Regions from separate parts of the Caproicibacterium argilliputei genome, predicted to be linked through region 1. Evidence: riboswitches for the same ligand, from Rfam matches in the RefSeq annotation. Region 1 holds a riboswitch; each other region holds the start of a gene.

Region 1 (5,747 bases):
AGGTTGTTGTTTCTGTCGGGGAAACTTGGACTTGCTTTCCCTTTTTATTTTTCCACTTTTTCCCGTTTTCTGATGTTGCCAAAACCGTTTTTTTATCCGTGTCCAAAATTTCCCATGTAAAGCCTGTCAGGGTACCGGGTGTCGTTGTAAAGCCCGCCACATCTCCCGTACCATAAACCGCTTTGTTGGAATTTTTGAATGCCGACAGGCTCGTTAAATCCACTTTTTCGCCGCGTGCAATCGTCTGCTCCCCGCCGGTAAGCGCAGCCGTTCCGGAAATTGTGACCTGTGGAGAATCGGTTGTTTTCGTTTGTACGTTCTTCGTAACCGGATCCGTATAAGTCAGCGATGCGGACACATTGGTCGGCACAGTCTGCCCGTCCGGACTTGCAAAATAATCACTCTTGGCAGTTGCTTCAAATGTAATGTCTTGCGAAGCTTGGCTGAGGGATAAGTTTTTCCATGTAATGGTGGTCTGGCCCTTAGAATCCACTTGAACTGTGCCGCCCTGCTGCTCGATGGCTTTCTGTTGGGCATCTGTCAGCATGAGATAATTCGGCAGCGTATCGGTCACCGTGGTACTGTTATCAAAAGCATAAGACAGTACACCCTCTTCTAGCTTTTGAAAAACATTGTTTAAACCGTCTTCATCCTGAACCAGCAAGTAATTTTCCGGTTGACTGGCCAATGCTTTCATAGTCGCTTCGCCTTCCTCACTGCTGCCGATAAAGGCGCTGTAAATGGAAGTATCACTGCGGTCAGAAAGCCCTTTTTCTTTCATGCGCTGCGCCGCGGCACTTGCATTTTTCACATTCGGTCCATTGGGTTCCCCGTCAGAAATAAAAATCACAAACTTTCGCTTACCGTCATTAGCGTGCGCTTGTACCGTTTCTGCCACCAAATCAATCGCTGCGTCCAGGCAGGTATATGGGGCGGGATAAATTTTGGAAACCTGCGCTGCGGCACTTACAGGAGTTGTAAAGGCGTTCAAAAAAGTCCCCTGAAACGCTGTTCCTTTCGGTGTGTATTTAGCATAGTCCTTATTCCTCGTACCATCCGAATTATGAATGAGATTATAATCCGCTGTATTCATCGGGTCATCTTTGTAATAATTAGAATCCCCATTAATAGCATCTTTGCTCCAACAAAAAGTGCCAACTGACACCGGTATTTGTTTATTTTGTGATAGCTTGGAATTGCACTCTGTCAGTTTTGTTAAGAAGTTTTGTGTCGCGCCCTGAAGCAGTGCCAGCCTCGAATCCTTCGCAAATATTTTGTAATCCGGATTTCCCACATCATCCAGTAAATTTGTATCGTTGGCGTGCTTTTTTCCATCCACCGAAAGTTTCATACTGGTGGAACGATCCATCATCATGATAACTTCGGCATCTCGCTGTGACGTGTAGTTCTGAATCCGGCCGGAACGGCTTAGCGTAATTTGGGCTGTCCGACCATCTGAAAGCATTTTCGCTGTTTTGTTGAACGTGACCTGCACGGTTGGATCCGGCACAGTCACCGCGGCTTCCGCTGTGCTTCCGGCCTGAAATGTCGCACATTTTAAACCGCCGCCGCATTGGACTGTGACGGTGTTGGCATACACCGCACCGGTAACAGCGCAATCCTGAAGGGTGATTTTTGCCTCGGGTGCAAGGAGTGTTCCCAACACGCCGGCCTGCGGAGATGATAAAATCTGCAAATTTCCAGAAAGGCTTCCCGAATCCGTACAGAAATTCCACAAGATTCGTCGGGCAATGGCGTTGTATCCGGAACCCGCATTGATGCCGCCGATGGTTACCTGCGGCAGTTCAACGGAACTGCAGCCCGCAGGCAGGTGGAGATTGATTACTAAATACTGGGAGTTTTCGAGAGAAACACCATCATTTGCGAGGTCGTTCCAGTTAGAGTAATTAAGCACTTCATTAAAATCCTGATGGACTTGCTCCGCAGAAACAGTTTCGGAACCATCCCACCGCCATGAAGATTCCGGCGTTATATTCAGCACCTTTACTGCCGCATCCTTTGAGGAATCCGACACCTTGCTTAGTTTTTGCGACAGGCTATTTAATTGGTCGAAAGTTTTTTTTGCAAATGAACCGTTTTCTGTACCAAGTTCAACGGGAAACTTTTCATTTGTCACAGCTGAAAGCTGGTCGATTGCTAGAAAGCACTTGCTCTTCTTGTCAACTGCAGAGCCTTTGTTTCCACCCGGATTGTCGGGACCGTTCAACTGCACTTGACTGCCGAAATACACTTTGCCGGGTAAAGATTGAGAAATATCTTTCACTTTTAGAGTTGTGCCATTTGTGACGTCAAAGTCTTCTATGTAGTTTATATTTGCATACTTTTCCGAATCCGAGCCAGCCGCAACCTGAAACTTTGTGCCGACCTTTGTATTCGCTGTTCCATTCTGCAGCAAATACACATAATACGTTTGTCCCGGCTTCAGCCCTGTAATCGTTTTCTGCACGGTCTCTTTTTGAGTGGATTCCACCCAGAATGGCTGCCCGACCGCTGTTTTTGCTGCTTCATCCTGATAAACACAAAATTCGTAATTCCCTTTCGGTACTGTAAGGTTTAAAACGGCGGAGCCTGCCGAAGAACCGGTGTCCTGACTCCAGTTATGCGTGTTGCCGACTTCCCCATAGCTGCCGGTAAAATTTTGTACCGCCAAGTTTGCTTCTACATTCAAGTTATTTGGATTTGAAAGGGTGTTGGCGACAATGCCGAAATAGCGCGCATTGCCCAGTCCCTCGGCAATCGAAAGCGGTGTCAGCTCTGATTCGGAATCGGCTGCATGGGCGGAAGTGCCCGCGAAAGCAACGGACACGGTACAGAACAGGACAGAAAGGCTCAGCGTCATGCAAAGGAAGCGCTTCAGCCTGCCGCCCATTCTTTTGATTTTGCACAGATTCATACGCCGCCCACCCCCTATTCCAGTTGAAAATAAGCAAGAAAAAAGCCAAAACATGAAAACGACAAAAAATCGTTTCTGTTTTGGCAACTGGCTGCCGCCTCTTGGTGAGGGGCCCTATAGCTTTGCGTCACCGATTCTCATCGGCTTTGCTTTTACAAATTTGCTGTACAGGTTCTGCACTTCTGGCAGATGTTGTATCTTGGTGACAAAGATATCGTACCACAAATTTGCTAATTTGTATGTAACAAAGTTACGCAAATGGCTGTTTCCCTTTCGATTTGTGGGAAGTGGTGATTCATTTTTCCGAAATGCAAAAAATAAATTAGATTTTCCTTTTTTGTGCGCGCAATATGCACAGCTTGTAATCCGTCTTTGTGAAGTCTTCTCCGCCAAATGAGAGTTTATAGGATTTCCTGCAATTTTTTGATATCTGTTAACTGTATGGAACCGCGGTGAAGCGCTAAAGCACCGCTTTTCTGCAAATCTTTCAGCACGCGGGTAATGACTTCGCGTGCGCTGCCTAAATGGCGAGCAATCATTTCATGGGTAATCTTGAGGTGCGCAGTCCCCTGCAGACGGCTTTCTTCCAAAAGGAACGACGCCACGCGGCTTTCCAGCCGGCGGGAAAGCATTTCATTCAGCAGTGCGATCACCCGCGAAAAGCACCTGCGCTGCAGGTGCATCTGGCATTTCAAGTAGGGCACCGAGGCATTCATCAGGCAGCGGTGCAGGTGTGCCGGAATACAGAAAAGCGCTGTGTTTGGCTCTGCCTGGCACAAGACTTCATACTGTGGAGCTTCCACGCTGAAAGTTTCCGGTATGTACTCGCAAAACGACCCTTGTGTCATCCGGCAAAGCGTAATTTCTTTGCCATCTTCTGCCAGCAAATAAACCCGCACACACCCCTGCGCAACCGCAAGAATATGGTATTTTTTTGCAACCTTTGATACATTCAGCGAACCGGCCTGCACCGGAATCACCGCTGCGTTCCTTTGAATCTGCTCACGCTCCAGCGTGGGGATGTCCTCAAATGACAAAAGATTTTCCGCATTCATAACAGGCTCCTCCCAAACCAGTTCCAACGCCGCCCCAGCGGGGCTGCATTGGAACATCATTTTGCTTTTTCGGCGGTCTGTCAGACCTTGTGTGAAAAATCCTTCTTGTTTCGATTTGCTCCGATTTTTCGGATAACTGTTTTGACAGACTGCCGCAGAGATGCGTTTACAAATAATGCTTGATTTCCACAGCTAACTGCTCTGCCGCTGCTTTGTGACACGCATAGCCCGGATGCTCGCGGGAGCCCATAGTGGCAGTATCCGCAACCGGCAGCATAAACAGGGAGGTGTGCTTGTCTGCTGTCTCTGCCACATAAGTTTCGACCGCTTCGCGCAGGATGCTGTCAATCTCTGTCTTTAGCAACCCGCAGACCCATAGAATGTGCGCTTGCGGATTGCAGCGTCGAATCTTTCTGCCAAATGCCGTAATGGCGCTTTCTAAACGAGCGCGGGACGCAGCCTCCGGCGTGCCGTCTGCATTTTGTTTCTGCGCAAAAAGCCGCCCGGCCTTTTCGTCCCGATAAACCGCGGGCTTGCCAAACGCAGAGGCATCGTTCGCACCCAAACAGATAGAAACCACATCCGGCTGCCAGCCGGCAAAATCATAAGGAGCAAAAGCACCTAAAGCGGCATTATGCGTTCCCTGCAGGACTCCGCAAACCTGCTCATAATACTGTGGAATGTTGCACGCCGGATTGCCGTCCCAGCTGGAAAGAAAACCCCAGCCGCTTTGGGAAACAATGCGGAAGTCAGCGTGAAGTCGGTTCGCTGTTTGAAACGCATAATCAAACACCGAACTGAACACCATAGAATTCCACTGCATTTCCTTCTGTGCGCCGACAGTACCCTCCCCAGAGGTCAGGCTGTCCCCAATGAATTCAATCTTCCCCTGTTTCGGCGGCAGAGGGAGAAACGAACCGTCGGTTCGCACCGCGTGAATCTGCAAATAACTCGCTGGGTCGTCGTGCATGGCCTGCACCTCACGCAGAATTTTGACATTGTGCGGTATTTCTGCATCCATGCTTCGCAGTATAGGCAGCCAATACCGCCCTTTGGGCAGCATCTGTCGGCTGACAAGGGCGTCATCCACCAAAACGGCGATCCACGGCTCCAATGGGCCGTAGTCTGTCTCTACTTCGAGCCAGACTTCCCCAGCTTTCAGATTCATTTCGATTCCGCTGCCGGACCAAAACAAAGTGAGCGGATAGGCACAACCATTGGTTCTCCCAAAAATATGCAGGCTTTCAATCGCATCCAGACGAAAATCTTTCAAGGTGTTTCTCCTCCAGTCCTTTTCTATTTCCAGTATAATAATGTGGAAAATAAAAATCAAGACGCACACCGCACAGCCACAGCGGGAAAAAACCGCCAAAACTGTGCAGGATGCGTCCTGAAAGAAGAATTGCCTTATCCTTTTAAACTGTCGTAAATTTTTGTTAAGTTATCCTGCAAGCGCGTCAAATAGTCTTGATTGTCTTCGGCACTCTCCATCGTATAAATGGTTTCCACCTTTGCGCCGACTTCATCCGCAAGGGTTTGGGAGACCTCTGGACTTGCCATTTCTTCTGCAAAAATCGTAGTGACCTGATTTTTTTTGCAGTAGGAAACCAACTGTGCCAACTGCTGTGTACTCGGCTCTCCCTCCGCAAAAACATCCTCAACGCTGTTTTGTGTCAAACCGAAGTCGCGGCACAGATAGCCAAACGCCGCGTGGCCGGTCACGAAACTTTTCTTCGGAACAGATTTAAATTTTTTACTATACGTCTGATAAAGGCTGT
Region 2 (5,747 bases), 1.4 Mb from region 1:
CGCAGCTTTTCCGGCTGATAACCCAAAACCGGGCGAACGGGTTCAATCACCTGAATTTGCGGCGGTTGAAGGCTTCGACACGCAACCGGCATCTCGTTTCTGCCCGCTCCCGCAGCGGTTTGAGCGTATGCGCTATTCATTTTCACTGTCTCCTTTCTTGTGGGTTCGATACCTTTTTGGTATTAGCACATACACTACCACATGGACGCGGGAATAGCTATCACAATATCCACTAAATCGACCGGAGCACCGGGCGATACTTTTTGACTACGTATTCCTCAGCCTTTTCGTATTCCCGCGAGGTGATTTTTCCCTGTTTTAAAAGGGATACTAGAAAATTTCGAGCCATCCGATATTTGATTTCATTCGTTACCTGTTTCTGTGTCATGGTTGAACGCCTCCTAACCGAGTAATGGAGACGAAAGTTTGGCCTGCCGCTCCACGGAGATTTCTCCTTCCAGCGGAGAGTACACCTTCACGCCGCAGTCGTTGAGCTGTCGGAGAAAGTCAACGGTTTTCGCTGTGTCGCGATCGATACGGATGGCGGAATGAACAATCAAAGCCTCCACTTCACCCGCTTTGGCGGCGGCCATCGCGTCTTTTAGGCCGGCGCGGTTATAATCCAGACCGCTGCTCAAGTCTTCGGAAGCCCCGACAACCTCGAAGTCCATTTGACGTGCATATCCGTCCAGTTTTTCCTTCTGTTTTTTTAAAGCGCCGTGGGTATCCTCCGGCGCGTCGATACGGCAGTAAAGCCACGCTTTTCGTTTTGTATCCATATCGATATCCTCCTTCGCAATTATTGGCTTCATGGCACATGCATAAGGGCAGACGTATCAAAACGCCTACCCTCATGGTATCTGGCATGAAACCGCCAGACTTGTTCTTCGTTTTCGGCTGCTCCTATTCGACACTACTTCCCGGAGCCGGGGCAGTCAATTCAGACCAGCCAGTGGTTAACGTCACGCAAGCGTGACGAATGGCTGCCATGGGACTCTCACCCTCGCCGGGATCTCCGGCGACCGCCCCCATTGCGATGTCTGTGGCTGGACGGAAGTATCATTATAGGCTGTTCCGGTCTTGGCGGTACGATCCACCACGGATCGTTTTCCGGTCAAACATTTCCCGCTCGGCACCTTTGATGCAATCGTTTTGACAGGCAGCTCTGACTTGCCTGCAGGTGGTCTTGGCGTGTTTCCCGACGCCGCTTTCGCTCATCACGCGAAACAGCTAATGTATCTGAACTGCTGGATATAACCGAATGATTTCGGTGTTTTTCAAGGAACACGGGAGAGATAAAAATCCCCCTCACTTCTATAAAGGAAAAAGTGAGGGGGTTGAGCGGATTGTTTTTAATTTTCCATGAGATTTCTTAACTTCAGCAGGATTTTTCTTTTCCTGTCATTAATAGTTTTCTGCGGTACGTTGATTTTTGCGGAGAGATTGCGTTCGCTCAGTCCGTTAAAAAACAGCTCATGGATTAACAGCTTTTCTTCAGAATTCAAGGCAGCAAGGGCTTGCCCCAATTTCTTCAACTGTTCTTGCTGGGTGAGCCTGTCCTCAACGGTAGGCTCATATATGGAAAGTTGAAGCTCCACTTGAACGCCGTCCTCCTGAAAGCGTTCCAGAGAAAGCTCAAATTGACGGGCAACTTTATCCTGATACCGTTCCGCTTCCCGCGCTTTATGGTAAGCGTGATAGACCGCTTTGCTGACTTCGACGCGCTGGTGTTTTACAAGGATCGTATATTTTTTATCTTCCGACATATGCTTGTCCTCCTGATTTTCAAAATTTGGTTGAAAACGAAGGACAAGAAGGCGGCAATCTGCAGCGGGGAATATCCCTTAAAAACGCAAAAAGAGCGCACCAGCGGACATAGTCGTCCGTTGATACACTCTTGTAGATATGTTCGTATTGAACACGTTCTGTCAGTTCGTGTTTGTAACCGCTCTGCGCCCATGCGCAGCATAGACTTTTTTTGACGAGTTACCGATTAAGAAACTATGTAGCAGATAGATGTCCGCTTCATCACGCCCGACCGCTGATAAACAGCGGTCGCCTGAAACTCATAACATATCGAACACGCATAGAAAAGCCCTCCAAACCCGTAAGCTTGGAGGGAAAAAGAAAATGGTTTATTCAGGCATAAAAACTGACCCGCCAAACTTACGTTTTTTTTGTTGGGCGGGTAACGGTTTCCTTTTATACCCATTTATGAAAAGACCTGCCGCAAAAAGGGCAGGTCTAATACGCACTTCACGGTGGCCAGGCTGTCATCATGCGGTTGCACTTTAGACCCTCGGCTTTGCGTCCTTGCCTTTCAGCAAGTTTGCCCTTAGCATTATTTTGTTACTGAATACCACCGACTGGGGCCGATACGTTCGATTTGCAACTGTAAGCCACCTAAAGTATAGGGAACACCATCTTCACATTACCTTCCAGTGAACTACCGGATAGTGCCTTGTGGTTTTCAGTTCCCTCATGACTTTCATGACTTTTTAAATTCTTTTTCAGCATTCCGCATACCAATTAAAGCAGCTCCAATTGCACCGTTGTACTGCGGATAATTGGCTTTATAAATATCACACATCAACTCATCCTCCAGTGCCAGGCGCAGCGCATCATTTTTTGCGCCGCCTCCGGTCATCATCACATCGCCATCCGACTTATATTTACGCGCCATTTTGGCGATACGGTTTGCCATGGCTATATGCATACCTGCAAGGATATCACTTCGGCTTTTCTTTTGAGCAAGAAGAGAGATCACTTCCGTCTGGGCGAAAACGGCGCAGGTGCTGTTGATTTGACAGGGGTCTGTACTCTCTTTCGCAAGCGAAGCAATCTGATCAATGGTAGTTTCCAGAAGATCAGCCACGACCTCCAAGAACTTTCCTGTTCCAGCGGCGCATTTATCGTTCATTGTAAAATTAACGATATGTCCATCGGGGCCAAGGCTGATGATCTTGCTGTCTTGGCCTCCGATATCAATGATCAAGCGCGGATGCACGTTTTCAGGGGCTGTCAATTGTACACCGCAGGCATGAGCGGTGATTTCTGAAATTGTGGCATCTGCGAGGCCGATACTGCGCCTGCTGTATCCGGTTGCGGTGATCACGGCGATATCATTGCGTGTGATACTTTGGCTTGCATAGATCTTTTCCAGCAATTTGCCCGCAGTTTCCTCACAGTCGATGCCTGTTGGAAGAAGTTCAGCGCCTAAAACACAGTTATCCTTTATCAATGCCGCTTTCAGGTATGTCGAACCGGCATCCAGCCCCACATAATAGTTTCCCATGTATTTATCTCCTTTGTTCTATCAATTCAACAAACGCTTCCAGACGGATTTTTACCTGTTCTGCATCCTCGGCGGAGAAATCTGTTTCCACACGCAGAACCGGAATATCAAGCTTATCTGCCAGCTGTTCCACCATGGACAATTCGAAGTCGTAAGGCGTGCAGCCGCGCAGGATATGATAAATAACGCCCTCCGCTTTCGTCTGACGCAGTTTTTCTGTGAGACTGCTGAGGCGATCGTCCGTCTGCTCGAATACCGGACACGTACATGCGCAGACATATCGCGCCGTAAGCGCACGTAAGATGCCGTCTGTACTGTACTCATCAGGAACAACGGGGTCATATAAAAGCCTCCCCGCCATACACGTCTCGTCTCCGACAATCTGTGCCCCCAGACCTTCCATCAAAAACGGCAGTTTATAGTTTGGAAATGTAATGGGAGAGCCTGCGATAAAGATACGCGGCTTTTTCCTTTTCAAAGGCTGCATGGCAGCTGCTTTTTGGGAAAGTCCGGCATTTAGTATTTTCGCGTGCTGCGCCCAGCTTTCCGGCGTATCATAGCAATAGCTGTTCAGCACAGCCATAACCTGTGAACCCGTGACAGGCGGATTGTCGGATGAGAGCAAGCCGTATAGTTTATATGCTTCCTGCTGTGCCGCATTAATGCTTTTGCAGGATTCAATCAGTTTCCGGTTGGAGAACCTGCGGCCCGTTTCTTTGGAAATACTTTTCATGAGAGCATGCATGTTTTGCAGGTTCTGCGCAAAGCGTTCCTCCGACTTATCCATTTCAATCGGCAAGGGAATAACCGGAAGATACTGCGACAAAAGCGCCGCGCTCTTCCGTTTGCCGTCGCAGGTCATCGGCAGCACCGCCAGCCTGCACTGCTGATAGATTGGCATGACGCGCATCGCATGAAATCCCGCGGTTGCTTTCAAGACCGGGCAAGCGTCGCGCGGGACGATCTCGTCTCCGATCATTGCCGCAACGCTGTGCCCAGCGCATAAACGAAGTGGCCTGTAGCCGAATGCGTATATCATTTCATCTGGCACCATCACGCAGTAGCTGCCTATGTACTCGTTGTCATCCTTCTTAAAATCGACAAATGTTCTATTAAGAACATCCGTAAAATATTCAAGCCCATCGGGAATATCCCGCGCGGACGTCAACTGTTTCAGTGAACCAGCCGAAACACGCGAAATATTTCGCTTATAACGTTCTAATGTACGCTCTTCCATTATTTCACCTGCTTACTATTACGTTTGGAGGACAATACCTTTTTCCCAAACAGGGTAAAGGAAAGCACATCCTGCTCCGGGCATGCCTCAATGCATTTCATACAGTAGATACAATCCGAGTGAGTGATATCGGATTTGTTGCGCTCCTCATAAATAGAACGGATATCCATTGGGCAGCATTCAAGACAAGCGCGGCAGTGTGTACACGCGGTGCCGTCCTTTTTAATTTTTCCGAAGCTGATTTTATTGACAAAGCCCCGGAGTGTCCCTAGCGGGCAGTATTTACAGAACGCCCTTTCTTTCAGAAAACAAATTCCCGTTACAATACCGACAATAATGATTTTATAGATACTCATATCTGCGCTGCTGAAGGAAAGGTCGGGCCGTATATACATAACTGGGCGCAGCCCAAAAAACAAAACGCTGGCCAGAAAATATACAAGTATGATCCATTTCAGCGGACGCAAATAGGATTTCACCTTTAATGACACGTGGAACGTCGGAATATGCAGTTTTTTCCGAAGCATTGAAAGTAGTTCCTGATAAAATCCCAGCGGACAAACATAGCCGCACCAGAGACGCCCAAAAACTAGAGCACTGAAGATGCTGAGCAATAAAATAATAATCCGGTATCTGCTTCCAAGGAAAGCGAGCACGGCAGCGGCAATCAGAAGACATGTGATACGAAAAGCTGTAATTTTACGCTGCTTCAATGTGTTTCCTCCTCACTCCGCAGTACCGGAAGCGGTTTAACGCGGTTTTTCTTTTTTCTGTAATAGACTGTCATGCCTCCCGATGTCAACACGGCAATACCCAAAATAGAGGCAACATTTTCGATACGCTTGAGCGTCTTAGCCTGCATAGCGGTTTCGTTTTGATTACCGCCGTTTGGAATTGTCGTGCTTTCGTCGCTTTGAGTAGTGCTGCTAACGGGAGTTAATGTCCGGCCTGCTGGATTCTGCGCAAGATTTGCTTTGACAGCGAAAAAAACGATTGTAACAAGAATGGCGGCAATCACGATGGTTATTATTCCGCGGTGTGCTTTTGCCGCTTTTGTTTTTTCCATAACTTTTCGATGCAGTTCTTGTAAAAGAAAGCTGAATGACATAAGTTCCTCCTTAATCGCTTTGAGTTTATAAACTGGTGAGTATTCATTTTCATATTGCTGCGGACAGTCTTCCGGTCTGCATCAGCAGTTCAGAAAAAGCTTCCAGG
Region 3 (5,747 bases), 380 kb from region 1:
TCGAAAAAGTGCCGCAGCTGCGGCTGATGTCTGTTTCTCCGGAGGTCGGTGTGCACATCGTCGGGGATCAGGAGGGGCGGCAGTATTTTGTGATGGGACACTCCGAGTATGATGTGGATACTTTGGGCACCGAATACCGCAGGGATTTGGAAAAGGGTCTGCCAATTCTGATGCCGAAGCATTATTATCCGGGAAATGACCCGTCACGTGCGCCGGTCAACAACTGGCGTGCCACTGGTCAGCTGCTGTATACCAACTGGCTCAACTACTTTGTCTATCAGACCACCCCGTTTGACTTAAATTCCCTGTGCAGTGACTCACTGGACTGCGCGATGCTGTAAGGAGGTTGGCTGTATGAAAACTGCGGTCTTGTATTTCAGTAAAACCGGTTATACCCAGCAGATGGCAGAGGCGGTTGCGCAGGGAATGCGGTCTGTTCCCGGTGTGCAGGCGGAAATTTTTTCATTGGAAGAAGCAGACCCGGCATATTTGCAGGAAAGCTGTGCGGTGGTGTTCGGAACGCCGACGTATTATGCCAGTACCTGCTGGCAGATGAAGAAATGGTTTGACGAATCGCACAGCATTGTTCTCGCGGGGAAAGTTGGCGCGGCGTTTGCCACGGCTGATTATGCGCAGGGCGGGGCAGACCTTGCCTTGCAGACGCTCCTCTGCCATATGCTGGTGAAAGGGATGCTGGTGTATTCCGGCGGTTCTGCACTCGGGCAGCCGTACATTCATTTGGGCCCAGTGTGCACGCGTGATACAAGGGAGCAGAGCAGACCCCTGTACGTCACGTTTGGAATGCGGATTGCACAAAAAGCGATGCAACTTTTTGGGCAGGAAAATGAAAGCAAAAAAATTGTAGAAAACCCTTGACAAAACGCAGATTGCCCTGTATAATATATTCTTGTCAGCCGGAGATACGCTGGCATAGCTCAGTTGGTAGAGCAGCTGATTTGTAATCAGCAGGTCGTGAGTTCGAGTCTCTCTGCCAGCTCCAATCTGGCTGATAAAAGCGGCCTGCGGGCTGCAAATTGGAGGAGTTCCAGAGTGGTCAAATGGGGCAGACTGTAAATCTGTTGCTTCGGCTTCGATGGTTCGAATCCATCCTCCTCCACCACCAAATGTCCCAAAGACGAACACAGCAGAAATCATGCAATACCACTTCTTTCCCGGCGGTTTCGCCGAGAATAGATTGGTAAGCGTGGAAAACCGGCTCAGGATTTTTTCCTGAGCCGGTTTTTTTGTATTTTGCAAAATGTTGTAAGGTGTACAGAAAGTCCTTCCTTGCTTCGAAAATCCCCGGTCGCCTTTTCTTGCTAGAGAGGAATCTATGGGAGAGCTTTTCATGCTCCTGCTGCAAGACGGAAGTTTCATAGGTGAATAAATAGACTCACAGATTTTTACAAAATGCAAAAAACTTTATTTTACAAAGAATCTCATATTGCGGGATAAGATTGTGCGTTTTTCCTCTACGACCCAGTTTTTGTGTGATTTTTATGACTAGTATCTAAAATAATTGTTTATAAATTTTATTTTATTCATTGAAATTATAAAAAGTGGATGAAATTCACGAGTCATCAATGCTATAATAAGATTCACAAAGATGAAAATAGCAAACCCATCAAAAGGTGGGGACGCAAAGCCACAGGTCTAATGCGGTCAGCAACGACGGCTGGGTTGCCAAAATGCAGATTTGAAAATGCTGTGTTTATCCAGCTGCGTCCGCTGCCAGAAATGCGTCGCTGAAAACCGCAAGTTTTCCGTATTTGTTTTTTTCGCTTTGCAGCGGGCAAGGGTGTTGGGCAGAGAGTGCCTGCAAGCATCTTCCTACTTACAAAATTCGACTTTATAAGGAGATAGCAAAATGGAAAAGTACAGTATTGTAAAGAAGGCAAATCATTTGGTCATCCGTGTGTCTGGTCATATGGATGAAGCAACTGCGGCAAAGTTTTTCCAGGAGTATAAGCAGACGATCAGCACCATTGCTCCTGCACAGACAATATTGGAAATTGACGCAAAAGAATTAAGCATTGTGACTTCGGATATGCAGGAATCCCTGAAATCCTGTCTGGCTCTGTACCAAAAAACCGGGTTTAAGCAGATTATTATGCACATGGACAAATCCAACAGCATTCTGAGTATGCAGGTTAAGAGAATTGCGGCAGCGGCAGGTTTGAGCAACTTTTCCATTGCCTGACTTGTGATTTTTGCGCACAGGATATTCTTTTCTTATAGCATTAAGAAAAGAATATCCTTTTTTAAAATCTGCAAAGAAGGTGTATCCCATTTTTCATTTTAAAATTTGCGGAATCGAGGTTCAACACGGAGATCTTGTGGAGGACAACGAAAAATATATCGCACACTTTAAGGAACGCGGGAAAGATGTCGAGCATTTTTTTCGCGATGTTTACGGGCGGGACAAGCGGTACCGCATTGACCTGACCAAGGAAAGCAGTCTGACGCTGGCAACGGCTGCTGCAAAAAAAGTTTTAAAGAACACCGGCATAACCGGCAGTGCGTTGGATATGATCCTTTTTTCCAGTCAGCTTCCCGAATACGTTGCGCCGCCGAGTTCGGTTCTGGTTCACTATGCGGTGGGTGGCAAAACCGACTGCATCTGTTATGATATCAACGTGGATTGCACCGGTTTGTCAACTGCACTGGAATCTGCGGCAAAGTATATGTCAGTCAGCGAAAATGTCAACAAAGTTATGCTTGTGGGCTGCGACCTCATCAGCATGATTGCTGACCCGGAGTGCGAGTACAGCTACGGGATTTACGGGGATGCCGCCTGTGCACTGATTCTGGAGAAAACAGAAGAAGACTGCGGTCTGCAGGATTCAAAGCTTTGGGTAAATTCGGATGAACACGCGGACATTGTTTTTCCGGGCTGCGGTTTTTCCAAGCTGTTTCAGGTAGAGGACCGAAGCGAACTGCTCCTGCGCTGGAATCCGGACGCCACCGTGAATCTTGAGGATGCTTCGGAACACATCCTGCAGCTGCTTCAGAAAAACCATTTGTCTGTCGATGATGTTAAAATGTTCTGCTGCTCACAGTCGGTTTATCTGTTTCTGCAAAAACTTCGCGCACTGCTTTCGATGGAGGAAAGCCAAAGTTTGTATGTCGGCGATGAGTACGGCTATACCGGCACAACCAGTCCGTTCATTGTCCTGTGGAAATCTATTCAGCAGGGTATGGTCAAAAAAGGGGATTATGTGGTTATTTGGACCATTGGCTCCGGACGGACCAATATTGTATTGTTACTTAAATTGTAAAGGAATTCGGAAGGAAAAGGAACTGCTGCAAGCAGAATTTTGTGAAAAACTGCGGATTTATGTTTCCTTTATGGGAATTGAGCTCTTATGAATACAGCAATTGTACCGGTAAAAGGAATGTGGAGGGTCTGATTCTCTGCGATTTTGCCCTTGCGGAGCCGCTGTAAAATCTGCTATACTATTTACATACAACAAAATGATGGTATACGGTTGGGCGGCTGGTTGCCGCTTTCAAGAATCAGCTTCTTGGGTGGGAAGTCCTGTTTGGGCTTCCCACTTTTTTTCTATCAAAAAAGGATTGGATGTGTGAATATGGAGAAAACGTTACTGGATCTTGTATTGCTTTTAACAGCCACTAAAATCGGCGGGCTTATCAGCCGCAAGCTGAAAATGCCGGAAGTGCTTGGTGCGCTGCTGGCAGGTGTGGTTCTTGGCCCTATGCTGCTTCATGTGGTGCAGTATGACGACAGCATCAAGCTTCTTTCGGACTTAGGCGTTATCATGCTGATGTTCCTTGCGGGGCTTGAAACCAACTGGGAACAGTTCAAAAAAGCCGGCAAGTCCTCTGCTGTTATTGCACTGTCCGGTGTCCTTATCCCGCTGGTTTTGGGCGCGCTGAGTGCTTATCTGTTCTTTCAGGATACCACAGAAGACATTTTCCTTGGCATCATTCTGTCCGCTACCAGTGTCAGCATTACAGTAGAAACGCTGACGGAGCTCGGCAAGTTAAACTCAAAACCGGGCATCCATATCCTTGGCGCCGCGGTGATTGATGATATTCTGGGACTTGTGCTCATTTCCGTCTTGCTTTCCGTCAAGAACGGCAGCGGCAGTTCGCTGATTTTTACCGGACTGAAAATTGTTCTGTTCTGTTTGGCTGGGGTTCTGGCAATTGTTTTTTTGCCGAACTTTCTCAATCGATTGCTCAAAGACGCGCAGCCGGGGTATGCATTTTTCACGTTTTCACTTGCTGCTGTTCTGCTGGTTGCTTTTGCCGCCGAAAGTCTTGGCATTGCCTCGATCACCGGCGCATACCTTTGCGGGCTGTTGTTTTCGCAGCTGAAGCATAAGGAATATCTGGAGCGGAATGTGAAAGTCCTTTCTTCCGGATTTCTTTCTCCCATTTTCTTCGCAAGCGTGGGACTGGAGGCAACTTTCACCGGTTTCAACAGCAAGGTGGTGCTCATTACGGCTGTAATGTTTGTTGTTGCCGTCATCGGAAAAGTCATTGGCTGCAGTGGTGCGGCGCGGCTTTTTCACTTGCGCCGCAGTGAGTCGGTGCAAATCGGTATCGGCATGATTTCGCGTGGCGAGGTGGCAATTATTACGGCCAATATTGGGCTGCAGAATCACATTATCACGCAGGAGGTCTTCATTCCCACCATTTTAGTGGTGCTGCTCACCACTGTTCTGACACCGGTTCTGCTGAAAGTCGTATTCAACCACAAGACGGAAATGCGGTTGGATGCAGCATGAAAAAAATCTTTTCGCAAGCAGCGGAGCAGTGCATGGCGGTTCGGCGTGCCGGGAAAAATCAGCGAATCTGCCTTTTTAAGAATCCTGAAAGAAATAGCTGTGTAAGTGCCGACTGCTGCGTTATCGGATAAAGTGATAACAAACTATAGGAATTCTGAATTTTACAGGGCTGCGTTTTCCCCGTATACTTATAAGAAAGGTAAATTGAAAATGCCCTGTGCATTCGGAAAGGACAGAAGAAAATGGCAAAAACAGATACAGCACCATTTCGTGCGGATATTGTCGGGAGCTTTTTGCGTCCGGCGTCGTTAAAACAAGCGCGCGCGGATTATGCGCAGAACAAAATCAGCCTGCAGCAGCTGCGGGCGGCGGAGGACGCGGCCATTCGCGATCTGGTTCAAAAGGAAAAGGAAGTGGGTCTGCAGGCCGTTACAGACGGAGAGTTCCGCCGCCGCTACTGGCACTTGGATTTTCTTGCGGCACTGGATGGCGTGGAAGAGGTCAAGGCGGAGCATTGGTCCGTTGCTTTTAAAGACCGCCAACCGAAAGCGGCAACCCTGAAAATCACCGGAAAGGTTGACTTTGGCAGCCATCCGTTTTTGGAGCATTTCCGCTTTCTGCAGAGCATTGCAGAGGGAACGCTCTGCAAGATGACCATTCCGTCGCCCTCCATGCTGCACTTGATTTGCTGTGTGCGCGAGGAGCATTATCAGCCGATTTCCTTGTATCAGGACCAGCAGGCGCTGTTTCAGGACATCGCGACTGCATATCAGAAAGCAGTTCGCGCGTTCTATGACGCTGGCTGCCGGTATCTGCAGCTGGATGACACGTCATGGGGAGAATTTTGTGACCAGGAGAAACGGAAAGCGTATGCGGCGCGCGGACTGAACCTTGATGAAATTGCGCGTGCGTATGTGCGGGTCATCAATCAGATATTGGAAGCGAAACCAGATGACATGGTCATTACTATGCATATCTGCCGGGGCAATTTCC
Region 4 (5,747 bases), 260 kb from region 1:
GTTTTGTGTGAGAGACCGGACACTTGATCTATTCAATTGTCAAGGAGCAGTTGGCTTTTTGCCAACGCCATTATCTCACACAAAGCAGGGAAAAGCTATATAAATAGCTGATTTTTCGCATATTACATATTACATTAGAAAAAACCGCCTTTAAATTGTATTTTGGGATTATGCTGTCTTAATTACGTAAGCATTTATCAAAGCCTTTTTTATGAAATCAGCCGCTTCCTTGTTCGGCTCCGCAGTAAAAAACAATGTGACAGATATCCCGTTTATTTGTATCTCTATGGTTTCTGTCTTTCTATCCAACTGTTTTGTTTTCATGACGGGACCTCCCCTTTCACGTCCATCGTGAGCCTATGGATCGCATGGATGTCTTTGAACAGCCCGATTTCGCCTTCCAGGGGTGAATAAAGCCTGATATTCGATTGTTCCAGCTTCCGGAGAAAATCCAGCGTTTGTGCCGAGTCTCTCCCGAGGCGGCTCAGTTGTTTTACCAATAAGACGTCCATCCTGCCTTGTTCAGCGACATGTTCGACTTCAATCAGGCCGGGGCGATTATATTTCAGGCCGCCTCCCAAATCCTCGGAACAGCCAACAACGATGAATCCCATCTGATCCGCATAGTCATAGAGTCCTTTTTTCTGGCCTTTCAGCATACCGTGGGCATCCTCCGGCGCGTCAATGCGGCAATACAGCCACGCTCTTTTTTTCTGTTCCATATAAAGCCCCCTGTTTCTGAATGATGCGGTTTGACCTCACAAGGGCGCGGCAGGGCGCAATTGTCCTGCCGCGTAGTTTCTAAGTTCAAACAACTTGCTTGTTCTTCATTTCAATGCTTCTATTCGGCACTGCTTCCCGAAGCGAGGGCGGCGGCATAAACGGTTTGCCGGTCAGGCAAACGCCATAGGAATTTCACCTCTCCCAGGATCTCTGCGAGCCGCCCCCATTGCTTGAATCTGTGGCTGGACGGAAGTAGCGTTGGCACTGTCCGTTTCATTGCGAAACAACCCACCGCAGGCTGTTTTATAACCGGGCTTTGCCGCTCGTCGCCTTCGATGCCATCGGTTCGACGGATGTCTGTCACCCATCCGCAGGTAGTCCTGGCGCGCCCGTCAATGTCGCTGCCGCTCATCACGGCCGGACAGCTCATGTATTTATGCTGCCGGATATAAATTTTTTCAAAGAACAAAGAAGAGGAAACCCCCTCACTTATTTCCACGTTGAGCGAGGGGGTTGAGCGGAAAAATTTTCACTTTTCCATAAGTTTTTTTAATTTCGTCAAGACTTTTGTCTTTCTGTCGTGGATCGTCCGCTGAGGTATACCGGTTTCTCTGGATAGCTGACGCTCGCTTTTGTCTTTGAAAAACAAAGCGGCGATCAGTAATTGTTCCTCCGGAGCAAGACTTTTGAGGCAGTTCAGCATCTTTTCGATCATCACAGCTTTCACCGCGGCCTCGTCCACACTCTCGCCTGCAGCGGCGAACTGCCTGTTTTCTTCCAGAAGCCGTTCATAGGAGTCCTCCCGGCTGGGGATGTATGTAATGGTGCCGCCAGTATAATCGATCCTGCACCGTTCGACTTTGATGTCGTACTGCTGGTACTCCATCAGGCGGTCGCTTCTCTCCAAGACCTCAATGATCTCTTTGCTCACGTCGGGATATTTTTCCCGGTAATTTTCCTTTTTCTGATACTTCGCCATAGGCTTGTCCTCCATTTCGTGATTGTTGAAATCCGGAAATGAAGAACAAGCGGAGGAGATCGGCAATGCCGATTTGGCACACTTCTACGAGAAGAAAAGGGCTTAAAATCGAAACTGTTCTTTAACGGTCGAGGCAGAGTTTTTGTTGTCGAAAATAAAAAATCAGCACTTTGCCGTCCCGGGCAAAATGCTGATTTTTGAATATATTTAGTTAATGGAGGCGAGTCTGTACGGAATTCGCCGTCTTTATTTCAGCCTCCGGAAGAGGAAGGAGTAAAGAATACTCATGGTTTCCCCTTTCGCCAAGGAACATAGCAGGGCCATAAATGATCTTTGCTCAAATTATCCGTTAGAAGCTATGAAAACGATGAAAGCCTGGCCCGTAAAAGGACAGGTTTACAGGTTGCGACTTCCGGCAGCCAGGCTGTCATAGCGCGCTTTACGCACTTTAGACCCTATGGCTTTGCGTCCCCATCGTTAAATGGGTTTGCCCTTGGCTTGACTCTTTTGTTGTTTTAACGTCTTTTGGCTTGTGCTTCCGTATGATAGGCGCACATGACTTGCAGGGAGTGGGGGATTCTATATTACTGTTTCCATCAACAGCAGCATGACTGATCGTCCTGAATGGTCAACTCACCATTTTCCGCTGCAAGTGTCACAACCTCTGTCCTTGTTTGAGTCTGGTCATCCATCATAACAGGGACCCCGTCAATGAAGATGGACTTCTCGCCTCCTTGTAATTTGATCAGTTCAAATTGCAAGGAGGTGCCGCAGCAGGATTGCTGCTGTGATACTTTTAAACAGTCACAATCATTGGAATCAAATGCCGCCTGAATCAAAGATTTTGCTTCTTCTGTAATTTTCATCTTTCATTTCTCCAGTTCTATTATTTTATGATATCTTTATAATGACACCATCGTCCAATTGGAAAGTGCTGGCTTATATTGTAAGCAGCTTATCTCCTTTGATTTCCTCAGCACTCCATGCAATTACCGCAAAATTCCCCTTAGAATGTTCATCCACCTTGTTGATCCACTCGATTTCGTTGCTCACCTTTGCGGAAAGTATTTGATTTGTTGTACCGGTCCGATAGAAGGACGAATTGATGACCCACCATTTCACTTCGATGCCGGCGCGCTTTAAATCTTCCTCCAAGCGCAGTGCTTCATAGACGGGCGTATCCTCGGCCAAAGTCACAATAATGACCTCGGTTTCATCAGGATTGCGGAGGCGCGGCAGAAGCTTCCGTGCGGATTCGGGGATTTCGCCCTGGGAGCGTTTGATCTCCTGATTGTAGCTTTGTGTGGAATCCAGCAACAAAAGGGTATGTCCTGTCGGAGCGGTATCGATCACGACGGTCTGGTTTTCCGCTTTCTCTACAACTTCGGCAAAAGCCCGGAATACCGCGATTTCCTGCGTACAGGGAGAACGTAGATCCTCCTCGATATAAGCGATATCATCAGCGGACATGGTCTTTTTTGCCTTGGAAAGTACTTCTTCCTGATATTTTTTCAGTTCGGCTTGTTCATCAATACGGCTCATGGTGATGCCGCTGGCCTCGCTGATTACAGATTTCAGGTGTCCGGCCGGGTCCGTCGTAGTCAGATGAACCTTCCTTCCTCTTTTTGAAAGGCCCAGTGCAATCGCAGCCGCAACAGTGGTTTTCCCGACACCGCCTTTCCCCATGGTAAAGATGACCTTTTTATTCGTGCGATACAGATCGTCAATGACATCTTCCAGATGAGGAATCGATTTAGCCCTGACTTTTTCATCGCGGACCTTATACTGATCCTGGGTCAGAAAAGCCCTGACATTATTAATTCCGGTGATGTTATAAGCCCGCAGCGGAATTCGGTATGTGGCCAAATTTTTCAAACCTTGTGGTATACTCCGAAGCGCATCCTGTTGTTTCCGATACAGGCTCTCGGAAACGCTGTCGTCATAGGAAGTCAGCACGCCGTTGATCACCAGTGTCTGATTTTTGATTCCGATCTCCGCCAGTTCTCTGGATGCCCGTTCCGCTTCTTTCAAAGGCGCTTCTTCCGGACGTGAAACAAGAATCAGCGTCGTCAGCTTTCCATCGGACAGGGTTTCAACGGCTTTTTTGTAAACTGCTTTTTTACTTTCCAATCCCGAAAGCTGGCCTAAACAGGAAGCCCCGTGTGTGTTTTCGCTGATGAAATTACTCCACGCAGACGGCAGTTGCAACATCCGGAGGGTATGCCCTGTCGGGGCGGTGTCAAACAGGATATGGTCATATTCTTTCTGCACCGTTTCATCCGTAATGAATTTTGAAAATTCATTAAAAGCAGCGATCTCTACCGTACACGAACCGGATAGCTGTTCCTCCATATTTCTGATTACAACATCGGGCAGCTTGCCGCGATAAGGATCGATGACACTTTCTCTGTATTCAGCTGCTGCCTGTATAGGATCAAGATTAGAAACAATCAAATTGGGGACCTCTTTAATTGCAACCCCTTTGTTTGTAAGCTCCGTATGGAAAACGTCCTGTAAATTCGAGGCGGGGTCCGTGCTGATTAAAAGGGCCTTTTTTCCGCTATCCGCAAGGGTAACGGCCGTAGCACACGCCGTCGATGTTTTTCCAACTCCACCTTTTCCCGTGTAAAATAGATATTTTGTCAACCTGATCGATTGTGGATTAAAATTCTCCATGATGATAACCTCCAATTTTCGATAAAAAGATAAGGAGCATCCTCGTCCCTTGTGAAAAATTCACATAACTGATTCGGGAAGATATGCTCCTATCATCTTGTTAAAAGTGCCAAATCTCTTTCTCAGCAGAAAGTATGAACCAAATCAGCAGCACTTTCCTCCCGAGCAACCGCATCCGCCCGACCTTCTCGGAGTGACCTTGACAGTCTTCGGCTTTCCGCCGAACAGAGTTTCCGGAACTCCGAGCAGGTCGGCGAACTCTTCATTGGTCGGATACCGGCCCGCAATCACGATTTCTCCGTCCAAAACAGTGACGGGCAGCCCATCAACGCCCTTTGTGTTGATAAAGTGGTTGACGGCCCTGTTGCTCATGAATTGCTGCGGCGCGCTGGACAGATTAAATCTTTCGACCGTAACCCCGTTTTTCTTGAGCGTGTTCAGCACGGTGGAAACCCTGAGCAGTTCGGGGTCGACCCCAACGCCGCACAGCCCGGTCGGGCAGCACATGGCAGGCTCAAAAATCTGCATTTTTTTCATATCAGACATCTCCTGAAATAAAATTAGTTGTGAACGGCAGGTTTAGAATGCCAGCCTTTGTAATACCAGTCTTTGGTTTTCGTAATGATTCTGACAAGCATCAGCATCACAGGGACTTCCGTAAGGACGCCGACGGTGCAGGCCAGCACGACCGGCGAGTTTGGGCCGAACAGCGAGATTGCTACCGCGACTGAAAGTTCAAAGAAGTCGGAAGCGGCAATCAGGGATGCCGGCGCCGCTATATTGTGCGGCTGTTTTGTCCATTTGCACAGCAAATAGGTAAACGTAGAGGAGATAAGATTCTGGAGGATCAGCGGTACGGCAATCATCAGAACATAAAGCGGTTTTTCCAAGAGAATGTTGCCTTGGAATGAAAAAATGATGATTAAAGTCAGCAGCAGGCCCAGCGTCGTTACATTGTCAAACTTGGAAACGAATTTTTCATTGAAAGCCGTTTCTCCCATTTTTTTGATCATTGTAACTCGTGTAACAGCGCCGCCGACCAAGGGGACCACGACGAAAAGCACGACTGAGAAAACAAGGGTATTCCAGGGGATCTGAACGTTGTTTACGCCGAGCAGGAAAGAAACCAGTGGGACAAACAGAACAAGAATCAGCAGATCATTGACCGAAACCTGTACAAGGGTGTGCGCCGGGTCGCCTTTGGCGAGATTGCTCCAGACAAACACCATCGCAGTGCAGGGAGCCGTCCCCAACAGGACCGCGCCTGTAACAAAATTTTGCGCCAGGGCGGCGGGGATAAAGGCGCTGAATACGATTTTAAGAAAGAGAGTCGCCAGCCCCAGCATCAGGAATGGTTTGATCGCCCAAC

The links. A riboswitch is a leader RNA that binds a small molecule or an ion and turns the genes downstream of it on or off. The one in region 1 is predicted to bind cyclic di-GMP.
Positions count from the first base shown of each region.
Region 2: it holds a riboswitch for cyclic di-GMP, as region 1 does, so the genes downstream of both, PXC00_RS12925 (sigma-70 family RNA polymerase sigma factor) here and PXC00_RS06515 (VWA domain-containing protein) in region 1, are expected to answer to the same signal.
Region 3: it holds a riboswitch for cyclic di-GMP, as region 1 does, so the genes downstream of both, PXC00_RS04535 (hypothetical protein) here and PXC00_RS06515 (VWA domain-containing protein) in region 1, are expected to answer to the same signal.
Region 4: it holds a riboswitch for cyclic di-GMP, as region 1 does, so the genes downstream of both, PXC00_RS07870 (sigma factor-like helix-turn-helix DNA-binding protein) here and PXC00_RS06515 (VWA domain-containing protein) in region 1, are expected to answer to the same signal.

Region 1 is NZ_CP135996.1:1,340,814-1,346,560, reverse strand. Features, by position in the region: gene PXC00_RS06515 (VWA domain-containing protein) at 1-2,914, opposite strand, end outside; cyclic di-GMP riboswitch class I at 2,994-3,075, opposite strand; gene PXC00_RS06510 (Crp/Fnr family transcriptional regulator) at 3,316-3,969, opposite strand; gene PXC00_RS06505 (SGNH/GDSL hydrolase family protein) at 4,136-5,242, opposite strand; gene PXC00_RS06500 (metal ABC transporter substrate-binding protein) at 5,377-5,747, opposite strand, start outside.
Region 2 is NZ_CP135996.1:2,691,590-2,697,336, forward strand. Features, by position in the region: gene PXC00_RS12910 (recombinase family protein) at 1-140, opposite strand, end outside; gene PXC00_RS12915 (SHOCT domain-containing protein) at 233-388, opposite strand; gene PXC00_RS12920 (recombinase family protein) at 402-779, opposite strand; gene PXC00_RS12925 (sigma-70 family RNA polymerase sigma factor) at 1,353-1,766, opposite strand; cyclic di-GMP riboswitch class I at 2,258-2,344, opposite strand; gene PXC00_RS12930 (acyl-CoA dehydratase activase) at 2,489-3,295, opposite strand; gene PXC00_RS12935 (2-hydroxyacyl-CoA dehydratase subunit D) at 3,300-4,532, opposite strand; gene PXC00_RS12940 (4Fe-4S binding protein) at 4,532-5,245, opposite strand; gene PXC00_RS12945 (hypothetical protein) at 5,242-5,640, opposite strand; gene PXC00_RS12950 (2-hydroxyacyl-CoA dehydratase family protein) at 5,690-5,747, opposite strand, start outside.
Region 3 is NZ_CP135996.1:956,082-961,828, forward strand. Features, by position in the region: gene metA (homoserine O-acetyltransferase MetA) at 1-341, shown strand, start outside; gene PXC00_RS04520 (flavodoxin family protein) at 355-876, shown strand; tRNA gene PXC00_RS04525 (tRNA-Thr) at 925-1,000, shown strand; tRNA gene PXC00_RS04530 (tRNA-Tyr) at 1,037-1,120, shown strand; cyclic di-GMP riboswitch class I at 1,605-1,688, shown strand; gene PXC00_RS04535 (hypothetical protein) at 1,868-2,200, shown strand; gene PXC00_RS04540 (3-oxoacyl-[acyl-carrier-protein] synthase III C-terminal domain-containing protein) at 2,337-3,278, shown strand; sodium ion sensor (DUF1646 type) at 3,487-3,538, shown strand; gene PXC00_RS04545 (cation:proton antiporter) at 3,591-4,754, shown strand; gene PXC00_RS04550 (5-methyltetrahydropteroyltriglutamate--homocysteine S-methyltransferase) at 4,997-5,747, shown strand, end outside.
Region 4 is NZ_CP135996.1:1,604,991-1,610,737, reverse strand. Features, by position in the region: gene PXC00_RS07885 (hypothetical protein) at 169-324, opposite strand; gene PXC00_RS07880 (recombinase family protein) at 321-722, opposite strand; gene PXC00_RS07875 (hypothetical protein) at 842-1,192, opposite strand; gene PXC00_RS07870 (sigma factor-like helix-turn-helix DNA-binding protein) at 1,253-1,702, opposite strand; cyclic di-GMP riboswitch class I at 2,114-2,204, opposite strand; gene PXC00_RS07865 (hypothetical protein) at 2,299-2,568, opposite strand; gene arsA (arsenical pump-driving ATPase) at 2,642-4,378, opposite strand; gene arsD (arsenite efflux transporter metallochaperone ArsD) at 4,523-4,915, opposite strand; gene arsB (ACR3 family arsenite efflux transporter) at 4,939-5,747, opposite strand, start outside.